DNA from 2 places in the Shewanella sp. BJSY2023SW005 genome. Region 1 is predicted to be linked to the other one. Evidence: predicted binding sites of a transcription regulator. Region 1 holds the regulator's gene; the other holds the start of a gene.
What was found. The regulator sigma-54, encoded in region 1, starts transcription at its own class of promoters, with help from an activator protein. The targets are predictions, from matches to a motif close to GTTGGCACGNNNNTNGNNT.
Positions count from the first base shown of each region.

Region 2: the regulator sigma-54 is predicted to act here: its motif matches at 2,052-2,070, upstream of ACMHXI_RS10430 (FimV/HubP family polar landmark protein).

Region 1 covers NZ_JBKORJ010000023.1:27,522-35,348, forward strand. The annotation lists gene mgtE (magnesium transporter) at 1-1,229, opposite strand, end outside; gene ACMHXI_RS06285 (HPr family phosphocarrier protein) at 1,313-1,588, opposite strand; gene rapZ (RNase adapter RapZ) at 1,575-2,429, opposite strand; gene ptsN (PTS IIA-like nitrogen regulatory protein PtsN) at 2,426-2,869, opposite strand; gene hpf (ribosome hibernation promoting factor) at 2,872-3,159, opposite strand; gene ACMHXI_RS06305 (RNA polymerase factor sigma-54) at 3,191-4,654, opposite strand; gene lptB (LPS export ABC transporter ATP-binding protein) at 4,750-5,478, opposite strand; gene lptA (lipopolysaccharide transport periplasmic protein LptA) at 5,475-6,008, opposite strand; gene lptC (LPS export ABC transporter periplasmic protein LptC) at 5,995-6,555, opposite strand; gene kdsC (3-deoxy-manno-octulosonate-8-phosphatase KdsC) at 6,552-7,103, opposite strand; gene ACMHXI_RS06330 (KpsF/GutQ family sugar-phosphate isomerase) at 7,103-7,827, opposite strand, start outside.
Region 2 covers NZ_JBKORJ010000030.1:220,851-228,677, forward strand. The annotation lists gene ACMHXI_RS10430 (FimV/HubP family polar landmark protein) at 1-2,036, opposite strand, end outside; gene ACMHXI_RS10435 (aspartate-semialdehyde dehydrogenase) at 2,480-3,496, opposite strand; gene ACMHXI_RS10440 (4-phosphoerythronate dehydrogenase) at 3,497-4,627, opposite strand; gene fabB (beta-ketoacyl-ACP synthase I) at 4,793-6,004, opposite strand; gene mnmC (FAD-dependent 5-carboxymethylaminomethyl-2-thiouridine(34) oxidoreductase MnmC) at 6,145-7,827, shown strand, end outside.

The sequences.
Region 1 (7,827 bases):
CCTGCGAGACCGGCTACCGTCATATTGATCAACATGGCGCCGCCAATAAGGGCGCCGAGTGCCAGATCGCCTTTCCAGATCCACACGGCAGTGAATACCAGCGCCGACCACAACAGGCCATTGAGAAAGCCGATGGCTAATTCCTTGCCGATAAGCCAGCGGGAGTTGCTCTGGCCTATGTGGCCGAGGGCGATACCGCGGATCACCAGCGCCAGTGTCTGGTTGCCGGCAACGCCGCCCATGCTGGGCACTATGGTCATCAGAATTGCTATAGTGGCGAATTTTTCCAGCGTGCCTTCAAACATATTGCTGACCGAGGCGGCCAGCAGGGCGGCAAACAGGTTGAAGGTCAGCCATAGGGAGCGGCGAAAGGCACTCTTGAACACGGGGCCGAAGGTGTCTTCATCATCGTCCATCCCCGCCATACCCATCATGGAGTGTTCGGCGTCTTCACGGATAACGTCCACCACGTCATCAATGGTGATCCGCCCAAGCAGATGGCCTTCGCTGTCGACCACTGGCGCCGAGACCCAGTCGTGGCGTTCAAACAGTTGGGCCACTTCATTGTCCGGCATGGTGACGGGAATGCTCTCAAGTTCGGGATCCATTATGCTGCGGATCCCGGCGGTGGGATTACAGGTTAGCAGGCTGGAGAGCTTGACGCCGCCGAGTAATATGTCGCGCCTGTCCACCACATAGAGGGTATCAGTGGCTTCAGGCAATTCGCCTCTTTGGCGCAGATAACGCAGCACCACATCGACATTGACGTCAGGCCTCAGGGTCACGGTATCTGTGTTCATCAGACTACCGGCGCTGTCTTCCGGATAAGAGAGCGCCTGTTCGACCCTGGCCCTGTCCTGGGCACTCATGGAGTGCAGTACCTGCTTGTAGAGGGTATCGGGAAGGCTTCGCAGCACATAGGCCAGGTCATCGGTATCCATACCCGCGGTCGCTCGCGCCAAACGCTCAGGACTCATAAGGCTGATCAGCTGGTCTTTCATATCCTCACCCAGCTCTTCGAGGATCTCGCCGCTCTGCTCCTGATCCACCAGTTGCCAGAGTACCTGACGGGTACGCGGCGGTGAAGATTCGAGAATAAAGGCGATATCCGAAGCCGTCATTCGCTGTAGCATGTCGCGCACATGCACGAACATACCACTGCTAAGAGCTTGGTTTAGTTGAGTAAGACGTTGTTCTGTCAGCTCTTGGTCGAGCGCTTCTATTGGCATGCAGTTCCCCCTGTGATGCAAAGCGAGGATATGTTACCTCAAGACTGGGGTGTTATAGAAACAAAGAGTGCAGCGCTAAGGCTTTAGCTGGCTTCGTCGAAACGGGCGTTGATCAGGGCGCAGATAGCGTCCATCGCGGGTTCGGCATCCGGGCCTTCGGCGATGAGGCGAATACTCTTGCCTTGACCTGTTTCCAGCATCAAGAGCCCAAGCACACTGGCGGCCGAGGCTTTTTTCTCGCCTTGGATCAGGGTGATATCGGCTTCGAACTCGCTGGCCAGCACCGCCAGCTTAGTGGCGGCGCGGGCATGCAGGCCCAGCTTATTGACTATGGTGACTTCCCGTTCAACCTTTGCCATTACTCAGCTCCCGGTGACGGGCCTGTACCTTGTGTTTGCTGTTGCCAAAACGCTTGGCGAGCTGCTCAGCGACATAGACAGATCTATGCTGGCCGCCGGTGCAGCCTATGGCTATGGTGAGGTAACTGCGGTTGTTGCGTTCCAGGTGCGGCAGCCAAGTTTCCAATAGATTTTCTATCTGCCAGATAAACTTGTTCACCAGTGGCTGGCGGCTGAGAAACTCCTGCACAGCTTCATCCAGCCCGGTCAGTGGCCTGAGCGCCGGCTCCCAGTGAGGGTTGGGCAGAAAGCGCACATCAAACATGAAGTCGGCTTCCTGAGGCATACCATGCTTAAAGCCGAACGACTCGAAGTTGATCACCAGCTCTTTATCGACACTGCCAAGCAGAATTTCCCGCACTGTGTCACTGAGTTCATAGATGTTCAGCGCCGAGGTGTCTATGTAGTGATCCACCAGTTTCGACATGGGTTCCAGCAGCTTGCCTTCGAGCTTGATGGCATCCTGTAGTGAGACTTTGCTCTTGGACAGGGGGTGCAGTCTGCGGGTTTCGCTGTAGCGCTTCAGCAGCACTTTATCGGAGGCGTTGAGGAAGAAGCTGGTCAGTTGGGTGTTTTCCGGCAAGGCCGCCAACTGTTGTTCCAGCACCTTTTCCTGATCCGGCATATTGCGCACATCTATGCTGATGGCGACCAGATCATTGCTGCCACGGAGGTTTTCCAACAGGCTGCCAATCATGGGCAGGGGGAGATTATCCACACAGTAGTAACCCAGGTCTTCGAGTACCCTGAGGGCAACGGATTTTCCGGAACCGGAGCGGCCTGAGACTATGGCGAGTTTCATCCTGTGATCACCTGATAGAGTTCTGTTTCGTCGCTGGATTTTCGCAACTGCTTGAGTATCGCCTTATCGCTGAGCTTTTCAGCCATGGCGGATAGGGTACTCAGGTGTTGCTGACATTGATCTGCGGGCACCAGGAGGGCGAACAGTATGTCCACCGGCTGGTTGTCTATGGCATCGAAGGCGATAGGCTCTTCGCATTTGACCAGCACGGCAATCGGCTCTGTAATGTCCGGTAGTCTGCCATGCGGAATCGCAATACCATTACCTATACCTGTGCTCCCCATCTTTTCGCGGGCCAAAAGGCTTTCAAAAATCGCTTGAGAGGAAAGGGTGGGGTACTGGGCGCTAGCGAGATCGCTAATCAGCTCCAGTACCTTTTTCTTACTGCCCGGAGTGGCACAGGTAGTGCACTCCGGCCGCAGGATGGTACTCAGTTCCATCGTTAGTGTTTTGTCAGCTTTTCTTTGTGTTTAATGACCTGACGATCCAATTTATCAATCAGAACGTCGATGGCGGCATACATGTCGGCATGTTCAGAAGTTGCATAGACTTCGCCGCCTGTGAGGTGGATCTTGGCTTCGGCTATCTGTTGCAGTTTTTGTACATTGAGCACAACGTGCACATTATTGATCTGTTCGAAATGGCGTTCAAGTTTAGAAAACTTACTTTCCACGTAGTCACGCAGTGAGTCGGTGATCTCGATATGATGTCCTGTCAGGTTGATTTGCATAGAAAGATTCCTCCAATTTCCAACTGTGGATTTATAAACTCTTACGCTGGTTCGACGGTGGTATCATCATAGCCTCGCGATACTTGGCTATGGTGCGTCTTGCAACGTTGATTCCCTGTTCTGCCAGAAGTTGCGCCATCTTGCTGTCGCTCAAAGGCTTCTTCTGGTTTTCCGCTGCCACGAGCTTCTTGATAAAAGCCCTGATCGCCGTGGAAGAGCATTCTCCGCCATCTTCGGTGCCGACATGGCTGGAGAAGAAGTACTTCAATTCAAATATTCCCCTAGGGGTATGCATATACTTTTGAGTGGTGACCCTGGAGATGGTCGATTCATGCATCTCGACCGCCTCGGCAATATCGTTGAGCACCATGGGTTTCATGGCCTCTTCACCATATTCAAAAAATCCCTGCTGGAACTGCACTATACAGTTGGCCACCTTGAGCAGGGTGTCGTTGCGGCTCTCCAGGCTCTTGATAAACCATTTGGCTTCCTGAAGATGACCACGAATAAACTGGCTGTCTGATTGACTGCGGGCGCTACGGGCCATGGCAGCATACTGCTGATTGATCCCGAGTTTGGGCATACAGTCCGGGTTGAGTTCTACTACCCAGCGGCCGTTTTTCTTCCAGACACTGACATCAGGGATCACATATTCCTCGTCCATCGGCTGCACCAGCAAGCCGGGGCGGGGATTGAGACTCTGGATAAGGTTGATGGCGTCACGCAGTTGATCTTCCTTGAGCTTGGTCTTGCGCATCAGGGTGCGGAAGTCACGGGCGGCAATGAGATCCAGATGTTCGTCAATCAACAAGCGGGCGTCGGCCAGATGTGGGGTGTCGGTGTTGAACTGTTGCAACTGGATCAGCAGGCATTCGCGCAGATCTCTGGAGGCGATGCCGACAGGGTCAAAGTGCTGGATCCGCTTGAGTACTGCCTCGACTTCATCGAGCTCAATCTCAGGGTTGCCCATGGCTTCGAGGATCTCCTCTGTGCTCTGGGTCAGATAGCCCTGCTCGTCGATGGCATCAATAATGGCGGTGGCAATGGCGTCGTCGGTATCGGAAAACGGGGTCAGGTTCTTCTGCCATTCCAGATGTTCATAGAGACCTTCGCTGGTTTCACCCTGGAAGGGCATATCATCTTCACGGCCCATGGCCGGCCCTGAGGCGCTGGCGGCGGTAAAGACTTCGTCCCAGGTGGTATCCATAGGCAGCTCATCCGGCATAGACTCATTGTTCAATGCCTCTGAGGTTTCTACCGTGGAACCATCTTCCTGCTTGGCGCTCAACTCGCCGGCGTCGTTTTCCTTGTGGTTGTCGTCGATAGCGTCATCCTGGTTGTCCTCGGCCATTTCCAACAGAGGGTTGGCTTCCAAGGCTTCCTGGATTTCCTGCTGCAGCTCAAGGGACGACAGTTGCAGCAGGCGAATAGCCTGTTGCAACTGAGGTGTCATGGTCAACTGTTGACCCAGTTTGAGCTGGAGTGACGCTTTCATTATACCGCTAATCCCTACTCGTTATTTTTCAAGGAAAAAATTCAATAATAACAAACTATAATACCCGGAATTGCCACCGGATGACATGATCCTAACTATAGCCTGAATTGTTCGCCTAAGTACACAGCACGCACTTGCTGGTTGTCCAAGATTTCAGCGGGTGTGCCCTCGGCGATCAACTGCCCATGGCTGACTATGTAGGCTCGCTCACAAACGTCGAGTGTTTCGCGAACATTGTGGTCTGTGATCAGCACCCCCAAACCGCGGGACTTAAGCTGTTCGATGATTTTCTTGATATCGATAACTGAGATGGGATCCACACCGGCGAACGGCTCATCCAGCAAAATGAACTGTGGATTGGCGGCCAATGCCCGGGCGATTTCCACCCGGCGGCGTTCGCCGCCGGAGAGGGACATCCCCAGGCTGTCACGTATGTGGGTAATATGGAATTCTTCCAGCAACTGTTCGAGTTGTTCCTCGCGCTCGTCGCTGTTGAGTTCTTTGCGGGTTTGCAGCACGGCCATGATGTTGTCATGCACCGACAGCTTGCGGAAAATACTGGCTTCCTGTGGCAGGTAGCCTATGCCTTTACGGGCTCGCAGGTGCATGGGATCCAGGGTCAGCTCGTCGTCGTCAATGAAGATACGGCCCTTGTCACTCTGTACCAGCCCAACCACCATGTAGAAGGTGGTGGTCTTGCCAGCCCCGTTGGGGCCCAGCAGCCCCACGATTTGGCCGGTATTGACCGACAGGCTGACGTCTTTGACGACGTTGCGTTTCTTGTAACTCTTTGCCAGATTCTGTGCCGTCAGGGTGCTGGTCATTGCGGCTCCTGCTGCTGTTCTTTCTTGTTGAGATCCTGATAGTTTTCCGGCTGGATAACAGTGGTTACCCTGTCTTGGCCTTTGCCGCTGCTTTCCGCTTCCAGCTGCTGCTTGTTGATGTCGTAGACTATCTTCTCGGCGGTTACTTCGCTGCCGTCTTGTTCTACTTTGGCCTGGCCCAGCAGGGTCATGATACGACTGTCTATGTTGTAGTGGATCTCTTTGGCCTTGGCACTGGCCAGACGGCCGTCTTCCAGTTTCTGGGTATAGGTAGCGGGTGAGCCCTTGGCCACCAGGATCCGCTCGCCACTCTTGTCTTCTGTGTAAGCCGTGAGTTCATCGGCCAGCAGTTTCAAACTGCCCTGGGTGACTGTGACAGGCCCGCCGTATACCACACGCTTGTTTTTGATATCGGCAAACTGATTGGCGGCGCTGATCTCCACTTTTTGCAGCAGATCTTCTTCAATGGCCACTGCCGACAGGCTTGTGATGCACAAGAGGGCACCGATAAAAAGCTTACTTGGTTTCATAGGTTCCTTTCACCTGACTGGTCAGCTTCACTTGCTGAGCATTGAGATCGGCGTACAGGCCGGATCCCTTGATATTAAAGTCTTTGCCTTCGATCAGGATCTCGCGATCTGAGGTCATGATCATGGTGTCCAGATCCAGCTCCACATAACTGGTTTTCAGGCTCTGGATCGGTTCATTGGGGCTAATGGCGTCGATGATAACATTATTTTCAAGTACAACTCGGTTACTCTTGCGATTGAGCCTGCCCTCGTTGGCAGACAGACGCCACTGTGCCTCGCCCTTGTCCGGATAGACCAGATAAACCGGTTGGTTGAAGAAGGTCTTTTCACTGGCTTCATAATGTTCCATGTGCGCTGCGGCGACCCTACTGGCGACATTGCCCTGCTCATCAAAGTTGACCGAGCGCAGGTCATCGGCGACAAAGTCAGGCCGCACCACATCCACAGGCGCCTCACTCTGTTGAGCGTTACGCTTGTTCTGCACCTGCCAGTAAAGGATAAGTGCAGTGGAGAAAAACAAAATAATGGCCAGGGTGACCCTATTCATATACTCATTCCGTGGGCATTTTCAAATTTGTCCTGACTGAGCAGGATAAGATCCGCCAGCTCCCGGAGTGCACCATGGCCGCCGGCAATCTGAGTGACCATGTGGCAGTGCTGCCTTACCCAAGGATGGCCATCGGCTACGCAAACCGCCAGCCCAACTTGCTTCATCACCGGCAAGTCGACAATGTCGTCACCTATATAGGCCACTTGTTCAGGCTCGAGGTCATAGTGATTAAGCAGCGCCTCATAGGGCTCCAGCTTGTTGTCTATGCCTTGATAAATCTTGTCTACCCCCAGGGCCGTCATGCGGTTTTCGACTATCTGGGACTTGCGGCCGGTGATCACCGCCACCTGAATGCCGCAGGACAGCAGCGAGCGCACCCCATAGCCATCGCGGGTATGGAAGGCCTTCAGCTCTTCGCCGCTGTTGCTCATATAGATGCGGCCATCGGAGAAGACACCGTCGACATCACAGATAAGCAGTTTGATTTTGGCGGCTCTTTGCCAGTTATCTTCGCTTATGGGCCCGTAAAAACCTTGATGACTCATCAGATAACCCCCGCCTTGACCATATCCAGCATATTGAGTGCTCCAATCGGCTCATTGGCGCCATTGATGACAATAAGACCGTTGATGTCATTCTCGTCCATCACCTTCAGCGCCTGCGCCGCGAGGATATTGTCACCACTGGTGATGCAATCACGGGTCATGACGTCGCTGATTTTTGTAGTACGCAGGTTGACTCCGGCGTCTATGACACGTCTCAAATCACCATCGGTGAAGATACCCACGAGTTGCTTCTGCTGATTGACCACGGCGGTCATACCCAGGCCCTTCTTGGAGATCTCATAGAGGGCGTCGGTTATACAGATATCTTCTGTGACCAGCGGCAGTTCTTCGCCTTTGTGCATTACATCACTGACCTTGAGCAGCAGCTTGCGTCCTAAAGCGCCGCCGGGATGCGACAGGGCAAAGTCATCTTTGGTAAAGCCCTTGGCTTGCAGTAGCGCGACCGCCAGGGCATCACCCATCACCAGGGTGGCCGTGGTACTGGAGGTCGGCGCCAGCCCCAAGGGGCAGGCTTCTTCTGGCACCTTGATGCACAGATGCAGTTGTGCCAGCTTGGCCATGGTGGATTCGGGCTTGCCTGTCATGGAGATCATAGGGATCCCCTGGCGCTTGATGACGGGCATCAGGGTCAGAATTTCGCTGGACTCTCCCGAGTTGGAGATAGCCAATACGATATCGTTTTCACTCAACACCCCAAGGTCGC
Region 2 (7,827 bases), on a different contig from region 1:
TCTATGTCTGCCTCTGTATCGCTGGAGTCTATGGCAACATTGTCATCTTCAAGCTCTGCGGCGATAGCGTCACTTAAGTCTTCCGTTTCAGTGCTCTCTGCTGCCGGCGAGTCGAATCCAGCCAACAAGGCATCAATGTCAGCTTCTTCGCCCAGCTCGGTATCAGCTGAGTCATCCTCATCCAGCTCGGCAGCAATGGCAGCGCTGAGATCTTCCTCGGCTTCAATCTTACTATCGTCTTCAATTTGAGGTTCTGTGTTTTCATTGACGTCAAACCCGGCCAGCAGCGCATCGAGATCGGCTTCCTGTGTCTCATCCAGAGTCTCTTCAGCCTGTTCATCTTCGGCCAATTCGGCAGCGATGGCAGCACTGAGATCTTCATCCTCATCAATGACTACTGCGCTGTCATCGGCCTGGCTCTCCAGATCCAAACTCTGCAGCTCTGTATCCAATTCAGGCTCGGAACTCTGCTCTTCGGGTTCGATATTGAGATTCTGTTCAAGCTCGGCTTCAAAGCTCTGCTCGAAAGCAGCCGTCACATCTTCGGGTAAGGTTTCACTGAGCTCAGGCTCTGATGCTGGAACACTTTCGGCCTGCAACTCTTCAGGAATGGTTTCCTGTTTATCGGTATCGTCCAATCCGGCCAGCAGTGAGTCCAAGTCTTCCTCTGCGGCGTCTTCCTGCTCACCCGACTCCTGCTCGCCCATGGCTTCGGCCCAGAGATCATCGAGGGACTGGCCTTCATCTTCGGCCTCTTGGGTGTCATCCCCCTCTCCCGAGTCGATGAACATCTCCTGCGCCATGTCCATCTGCTCGTTGTCACTCTCAACTTCCGGCTCAGGCTGCAGCGCTGAGCTGTCGACATCCAGCAGTGAATCAATGGAATCGTCCGGATCATCATCCAGATGCACCGCCAATTCATCGTCGGCATTGGCCATCTCGGCTGTGGCCGCGCCGGCGACAGCCGCGGCAGCCATTGGAGCCGCTTCGGTCTGTGGTGCTTGGGCATCACTCTGTTTACGTCTGCGGCGCAGCATGCTCCATAGCAATAACAACAGCAGTACCGCGGGTATGGCCGCGGCCAGGGCCAGTAACAACGGGTTGTCCATCAGGCTGCGCCAGAGGTCGTCCGGCTCATTAGCCGTAGTGCTGGCAGCTTGAAGTTGCTGCTTGAGTTCAGCATTTTCGGCTTTGAGTTGCTGCTCCTGCTTTTTGCTGGCCTGCAGCGATTCTTCCAACACAGACAGACGCTGATTCAGTTCATCGATTTGCGCTTGCAGCCCTTGGTTATCGGTATTGGCCACTGTGAGCATGTCCTGCGCGCGTCCCAGTTCATCGGTCAGGCTCAGATTGCGGCTCTGCAGCGCTTCAATGCTGTTGTCGTCGGCCGTTTCCGGAGTTGCTTCCGTGGCTGCTTTTTCGGTTGTGGTGGCTGGCGATTTGTCTGCAGCCACTTGAGTTGGCTCAGTCGATGGCTCACTGACTTTCGGCTGCGCGCTGTTTTCCTTGGCACTTGTAGCTACCTTGGATGGCTGCGCCGCCGTTGGAGTTTGGGTGGCCGACGTTGGCTCTTTTGCGGCTTGGCTTTCACGCTCGGGGGCTTTGGCAGTTTCAATTTTGCCATCATCTGCTTTTAGCGGCTTACCGGAAGACCAGCTCTTGTCGTCCTGCTCGGCACGGGCTCTGGCCATACTCTGGGGAATAGCCTGCATCACCTCTTTGGAAGGGATCAGCAGTATCATGCCCCGTTCCAGGCTGTTATAATTATTGGAGGTGAAGGCGTGCGGGTTGGCCTCAAATATAGCGGCCATGACCTGATAGATGCTGACACTGGAATCCGGTCTGACTTTCTGGGCAATGCTCCAGAAGGTGTCTGATGGCGTAGTCGGACCATACTGGCGTACCTGTTGGCGCACCTGACCATCAGGGCCGGTAATTTTCAGGCCTTCTGCATGGGCGGGTTCAATGAGAGTACCTTGGTTCAGGGCAAAAAAAGCGGCCATCAGGCCAACAAGATATGAAGTGCGAAAGTTCATCCATTCTTCCCTTTCAAGCGCTGGTTTCGCCAACTGACGACTGGCTTTAGGCATTTGTATTTATTGAGATTACTATAAACCAGAAATGTCCGCCCTGCTACTGTTCACATTTGCAAAACAAAAAAAGCCTGCTGCTTGCAGGCTTTTTCAACAGAAACAAAGAGTTCTTAGAGTGTTAGGGAAGGTGCAAACAAGTCCCATGCGTGCTCTGCGTCGGCTTACAGGCCTGGATGCAAGGCGTGGTTCGCAGCAAATGGCCTTAGTCCTTTGCAAGAAGCACAACACAGCAGGCAGGACTGTAAGCCACGCCCTTCGGGGCTTGCACAGCAACCGGCTCTCTGCGTTATCCGACTTCGACAGGCCCCGGCATGTCTTCAGTCAGATGCCTTGAACGCCAATTGCTGTGTAAGCCAGAGTGCCGCGAGGACTTATTCGCACCTTCCTTACAGATAATCGCGGATTAAGATCTCGCCTATCTGTACACTGTTGAGCGCCGCGCCCTTGCGGATATTGTCAGAGACCACCCAAAGATCTATACCCAGATCGTGGGAAATATCCTTGCGCACCCGGCCGACATACACAGGGTCACTACCGGCACCTTCGGTGACAGCTGTCGGATAATCATCATCATCTTCAAACAGCACCACGCCTTCGGCATCCCGCAATACCGCCTTGACTTCCGCGGCATCAACCGGTTGCAGCGTTTCGATATGAATCGCTTCCGAATGGCCATAAAACACAGGTACCCGTACCGCGGTAGGGTTCACCAAAACCTCGCTGTCGCCGAGGATCTTCTGGGTTTCCCAAACCATCTTCATCTCTTCTTTGGTGTAGCCATTTTCCATAAACTTATCTATATGCGGCAACACGTTGAAAGCTATCTGCTTATCATAAACCTTGGGCTCTGAAGGCAAGCCCTGCAGCAGCTTGGCAGATTGACCCGCCAGCTCTTCAATCGCCTTTTTGCCTGTACCGGAAACCGACTGATAAGTGGCCACATTGATACGGCTGATCCCAAAGGCATCATAGATAGGCTTGAGCGCCACCAACATCTGAATGGTTGAGCAGTTGGGATTGGCGATAATATTACGGTTACGGAAGTCGGCAATCGCCTGTGGATTGACCTCTGGAATAACCAATGGAATATCCAGGTCGTAACGGTAGTGTGAGGTGTTATCTATCACCACACAACCGGCATCGGCCGCTATCGGCGCCCACTTGGCCGAGACATCGCCACCGGCAGAGAAGAAGCCTATCTGCGCCTGAGTCCAGTCGAAGCTCTCCACATCGAGGATCTCTACCTGTTTACCGTGAAAACTCACAGTTTCACCGGCGCTGCGAGTGCTGGCCAGTGGAAACAGATTCGCCACCGGGAAGTTACGCTCCTCAAGGATTTCTATCATGGTTTGACCCACAGCCCCGGAGGCACCCAATACGACAACGTTAAATTCCTGCGACATTTACAGACCGACTCCTGAAAAACCTAAATGAGACAACCAATCTACCCCAGAACCCCCGGCGTTTGAAAGAGTCAAAGCACTGAATTCTCGCCTATGGCGGTGATTTTTTCTCATGTCATCAAAACCTGCGGGGTTTTTCAGCATTTTCCGGAATTTTTCATCGTCATCACGTAGATCATAAATAAATCGGCATAGAGACAACAATGCCTTTTCATCTGGCATACTGCTGATATCGAGCCGGGAATTCCAGCGCTCGGGCAATAGAGTGGCAAGCGACTTGTCCGCCGGGCGATTGAGTATCGCCATCAAGGCCTGATATAACATGAAAGTGCCCCGGGCCTTGCCTTCCAGGCTGTAACCGGCAATATGCGGGGTGCCAAACTCCACCAAAGGCACCAGTTCCATCATGGGGTTGGGCTCCCCTTGCCAAACATCCAGTACCAACTTGAGGTCAGGCCGCTTGCCCTTGACCCGGATCAGCGCGCGATTGTCTATCACTTCACCGCGGCAGCAGTTAAGCAACCAGCAGCCGGGTTTCAATGTCTCTAGTCGCTGCTCGTCAAACAGATACCAAGTAGGATGGTCGCCCTCCCGGGTCAGAGGTACGTGCAGACTAACAATATCGGCGCCGGCAATCAGTTCATCCAGGCTGACAAAACGGCGGCTGTCTCCAGCCTTGGCCAGAAAGGGGTCGCAGAGCAAGGTATTGATTCCGTAGGCTTCAAGGCAGCGCGCCAGCGCCGAGCCGGTATTGCCGGCGCCAACTATGCCAACGGTTTTGCCCTTGAGCTGAGTATCAAATCTGTTGGCCAACTCCAACATGGCGATAAAAGCATACTCGCCAACTGCGGTGGCATTACAACCTGGGGCATTGGAAAAGGGAATATTACGGGACGCCAGATAAGCCTTGTCCACATGATCTGTCCCTATGGTGGCACTGCCGACAAACTTAAGTTTATGTGCGCCTGCCAGCAGCGCCTCATTGACCTTGGTGACCGAGCGCACCAGCAAGACATCGGCATCGGCCACTGTGGCCGCATCCAGATGACGACCATCAACGGCCACTATCTCCCCCAGCTCGGCAAACAAGGGCTGCACATAGGGCATGTTTTCATCAACCACCAACTTCATCGACTTTCCTGCTCTGTTGTGGATTAAGCCGCTATTCTATCAGCGGCCTGCAGACTTGTCTGAGTCCGGCGCACATTTAAGGAAGCTACTAACAAGTTCTGCGTCAGCTCACAAGCAAAGAAGGAAGCCATTCGGCTTCCTTCTTGTTTCACTGAATCAAGGCGCTTACTTGTACTTGCGCATCACCAGTGTGGCGTTGGTGCCGCCGAAACCGAAGCTATTGCTCATAACAGTGTTGAGCTCGGCGTCACGGTATTCACGCACAATTGGCATACCTTCTGCGGCCGCGTCCAGATTGTCGATATTGATGGAAGGCGCGATAAACCCACCTTCAAGCATCAACAGGCTGTATATAGCCTCATGAACACCGGCTGCGCCCAGGGCATGCCCTGTCAGCGACTTGGTTGAGGCAATCGCCGGCATCTGGCCGTCGAAAACTTCACGCAAGGCTTCCAGTTCACGCACATCACCGACAGGGGTAGAAGTACCGTGAGTGTTAACATAATCGATAGGTGTATCTACTGACTCCAGCGCCATCTTCATGCAGCGCACCGCACCTTCACCGCTTGGGGCAACCATGTCATAACCGTCTGATGAAGCGCCGTAGCCGATGACTTCGGCATAAATCTTGGCGCCACGGGCCAGCGCGTGCTCCAACTCTTCGACAATCACTATGCCGCCGCCACCTGAGATAACAAAGCCATCACGGTCGGCATCATAGGTGCGGGAGGCTTTTTCCGGTGTGTCGTTATACTTGGTCGACAAGGCGCCCATAGCATCAAAGCCCATGGTCAGGGTCCAGTCGATCTCTTCGGCGCCGCCGGCAAAGACCATATCCTGTTTACCCATCTGGATAAGTTCCACCGCGTGACCGATACAGTGCGCACTGGTGGCACAGGCCGAGCTGATGGAATAGTTCATCCCTTTAATTTTGAAGGGCGTCGCCAGACAGGCACTGGCAGTAGAAGACATAATCCGCGGCACAATATAAGGACCCACACGCTTGACGCCTTTGGCACGCAAGGTGTCTGCCGCCTGAACCTGGTTGGAAGACGAAGCGCCGCCGGTACCCACGATAAGACCCACACGAGGATCTGAATACTGCTCTTCGGTCAGACTGCTGTCTTCAATAGCTTGCTGCATAGCCAAATAGGCGTAGGCTGCGGCATCACCCATAAAACGCAACGCCTTGCGATCAATAAGCTCTGCGGGATTGAGTTTGATGTCGCCCCAGACATGACTGCGCAGCTGCATCTCCTCAAACTGATCCGAGTGGGTGATACCACTGCGGCCAGCCTTGAGAGATTCAGTCACTTCTTGTTTGTTATTACCGATACTTGAAACAACGCCAATTCCGGTGATCACGACTCTTTTCATGTTTTACTATCCATTCCGTACAATTCAGTACCTACTTTTGCTGACGCCATGTTAGCCGTTTTACAGCATTTAAGTGGTCAGCTTTCCGTAAACTTGGGTAAAATAATGCCGAACAAGGCCTCCAGAGTAAAAGATTGCCCGTGAAACAGGAACAACTTCGGCCATCCGGCAGTGAAAATACGCAAACTTGCAGCCAAAATCCCACATCTGCAGAAACAACACAAGCCCCGGCGACAACTCTTGCGCCCTACCAACAAACCCGGCTCGATGACAAGCCCCTTGGACGGCAAATATGTCTGGCGGCGGTAGGCGGCGAAACCCTGCTACCGCTGATACAGCTCTGGAGCCAACTAAGGCAGGATTATCCCAAGCTTGTGTTACAACTTTTGCTGTTCGCCGCCGATAAAAACTCTCAGGCCGAGTCGCTCGAGCTTCTGAAAAACAAACTGCAATTATGGCAGAAGGCTGAAAATACGACATCCGCCGAGAGTCAAACGACTGCAGTAATGAGTTTGCTCGCCGAGCTGCAGGCAGGCAAACCCATGGCGCTCCCTGGCTGCCAGCGCTTTGTGCTCGATGGCGGCAGGCTGAGACTGGATCTCTATCTTGAATTCGACGCAGCGCTGCTCAAAGAGCTGCCAGGTTTAAGCCATCAAGGTTGGATAGACAACTGGCTGTGGCTTGCCGAGTCCTTGCCCTCTGAGGCAGCAGCCTGGCAGATGGCTCGCCTGGCCAAAGACAGCGCCGCCCTGCTGTGCTTACCGGAAAGAAAAGAAAGATTTGCGCCCTTAATGGTCAATAGCGGCCTCAATGCTGCGGATTTTAGCAGCCCGGCATCGCTGCTTTTGACTCACCAAACTGAGCTCGAGCCTATCGCCAAGGCAGAACGCCTTGCCTTGCGGCACCAAAGCAGTGTCCGGCTGGCGCCCTGGCCACTCTATCGGGAGCCGGCGCTTGCAGCCGATGACAGTGTTGCCATTATCGGCGCCGGTGTGGCCGGCTGTCAGTTGGCGTTGTCGCTGGCCGGGCGTAAACAAGCCAGCCAGGTATTTTGCAGCGAGGAAAACGCGGGTGAAAGCGCCAGTGGTAACCGTCAGGGCGCGCTCTACCCGCTGTTGACTCCGGAAACATCCGAGCTCAACACCCTGTTCCAACAAGGTTTTCTCTTTAGTCGGCGGCGGATAACCGCGCTGGCTGCCGCCGGTTTCGATATCGCCCATGACTTTTGCGGTGTGTTGCATACAGGTTTTGATGAGCGAAGTCGCGCCCGTCTGAATAAGATTGCCGAGGGCCAAAACTGGCACTCGGATATTCTGCGCCGGGTCGACAGCACTGAGGCGACAGAGCTTGCGGGATTGGATATAAAAGAAGATGGTCTTTTTTACCCTCTGGGTGGCTGGGTCTGTCCCAGAGCCCTGTGTCAGGCCGCCATCCAATACGCCGTCGACTCGACTTACTGTGACTTTCAACCCCGAACCCATATCAGCGAGATTTCAAGAGAAGGTAGCCACTGGTGGCTGAGTGCAGCCGATGGTCGCCGCTTTGGACCATTCAAAAAACTGGTGCTGGCAAGCGGCACTTCGCTGACAGCGCTGCCACAAACTTCGGCCCTGCCCGCCTCCCCCTTTCGCGGCCAGGTCAGTGAAGTGGCAACCCAAGGCGGTTTGGAAGCGCTTAAGACTGTACTCTGCGCCAAGGGCTATCTCACCCCGGCCTGGGAGGGTATTCATTGCCTGGGAGCCAGTTATGTTAAGGATCCCGAGCAGTTGGCCTACAGCGCAGTCGAGCAGAGAGAAAACCTGCAAAAAATTGCCATGAGTTAT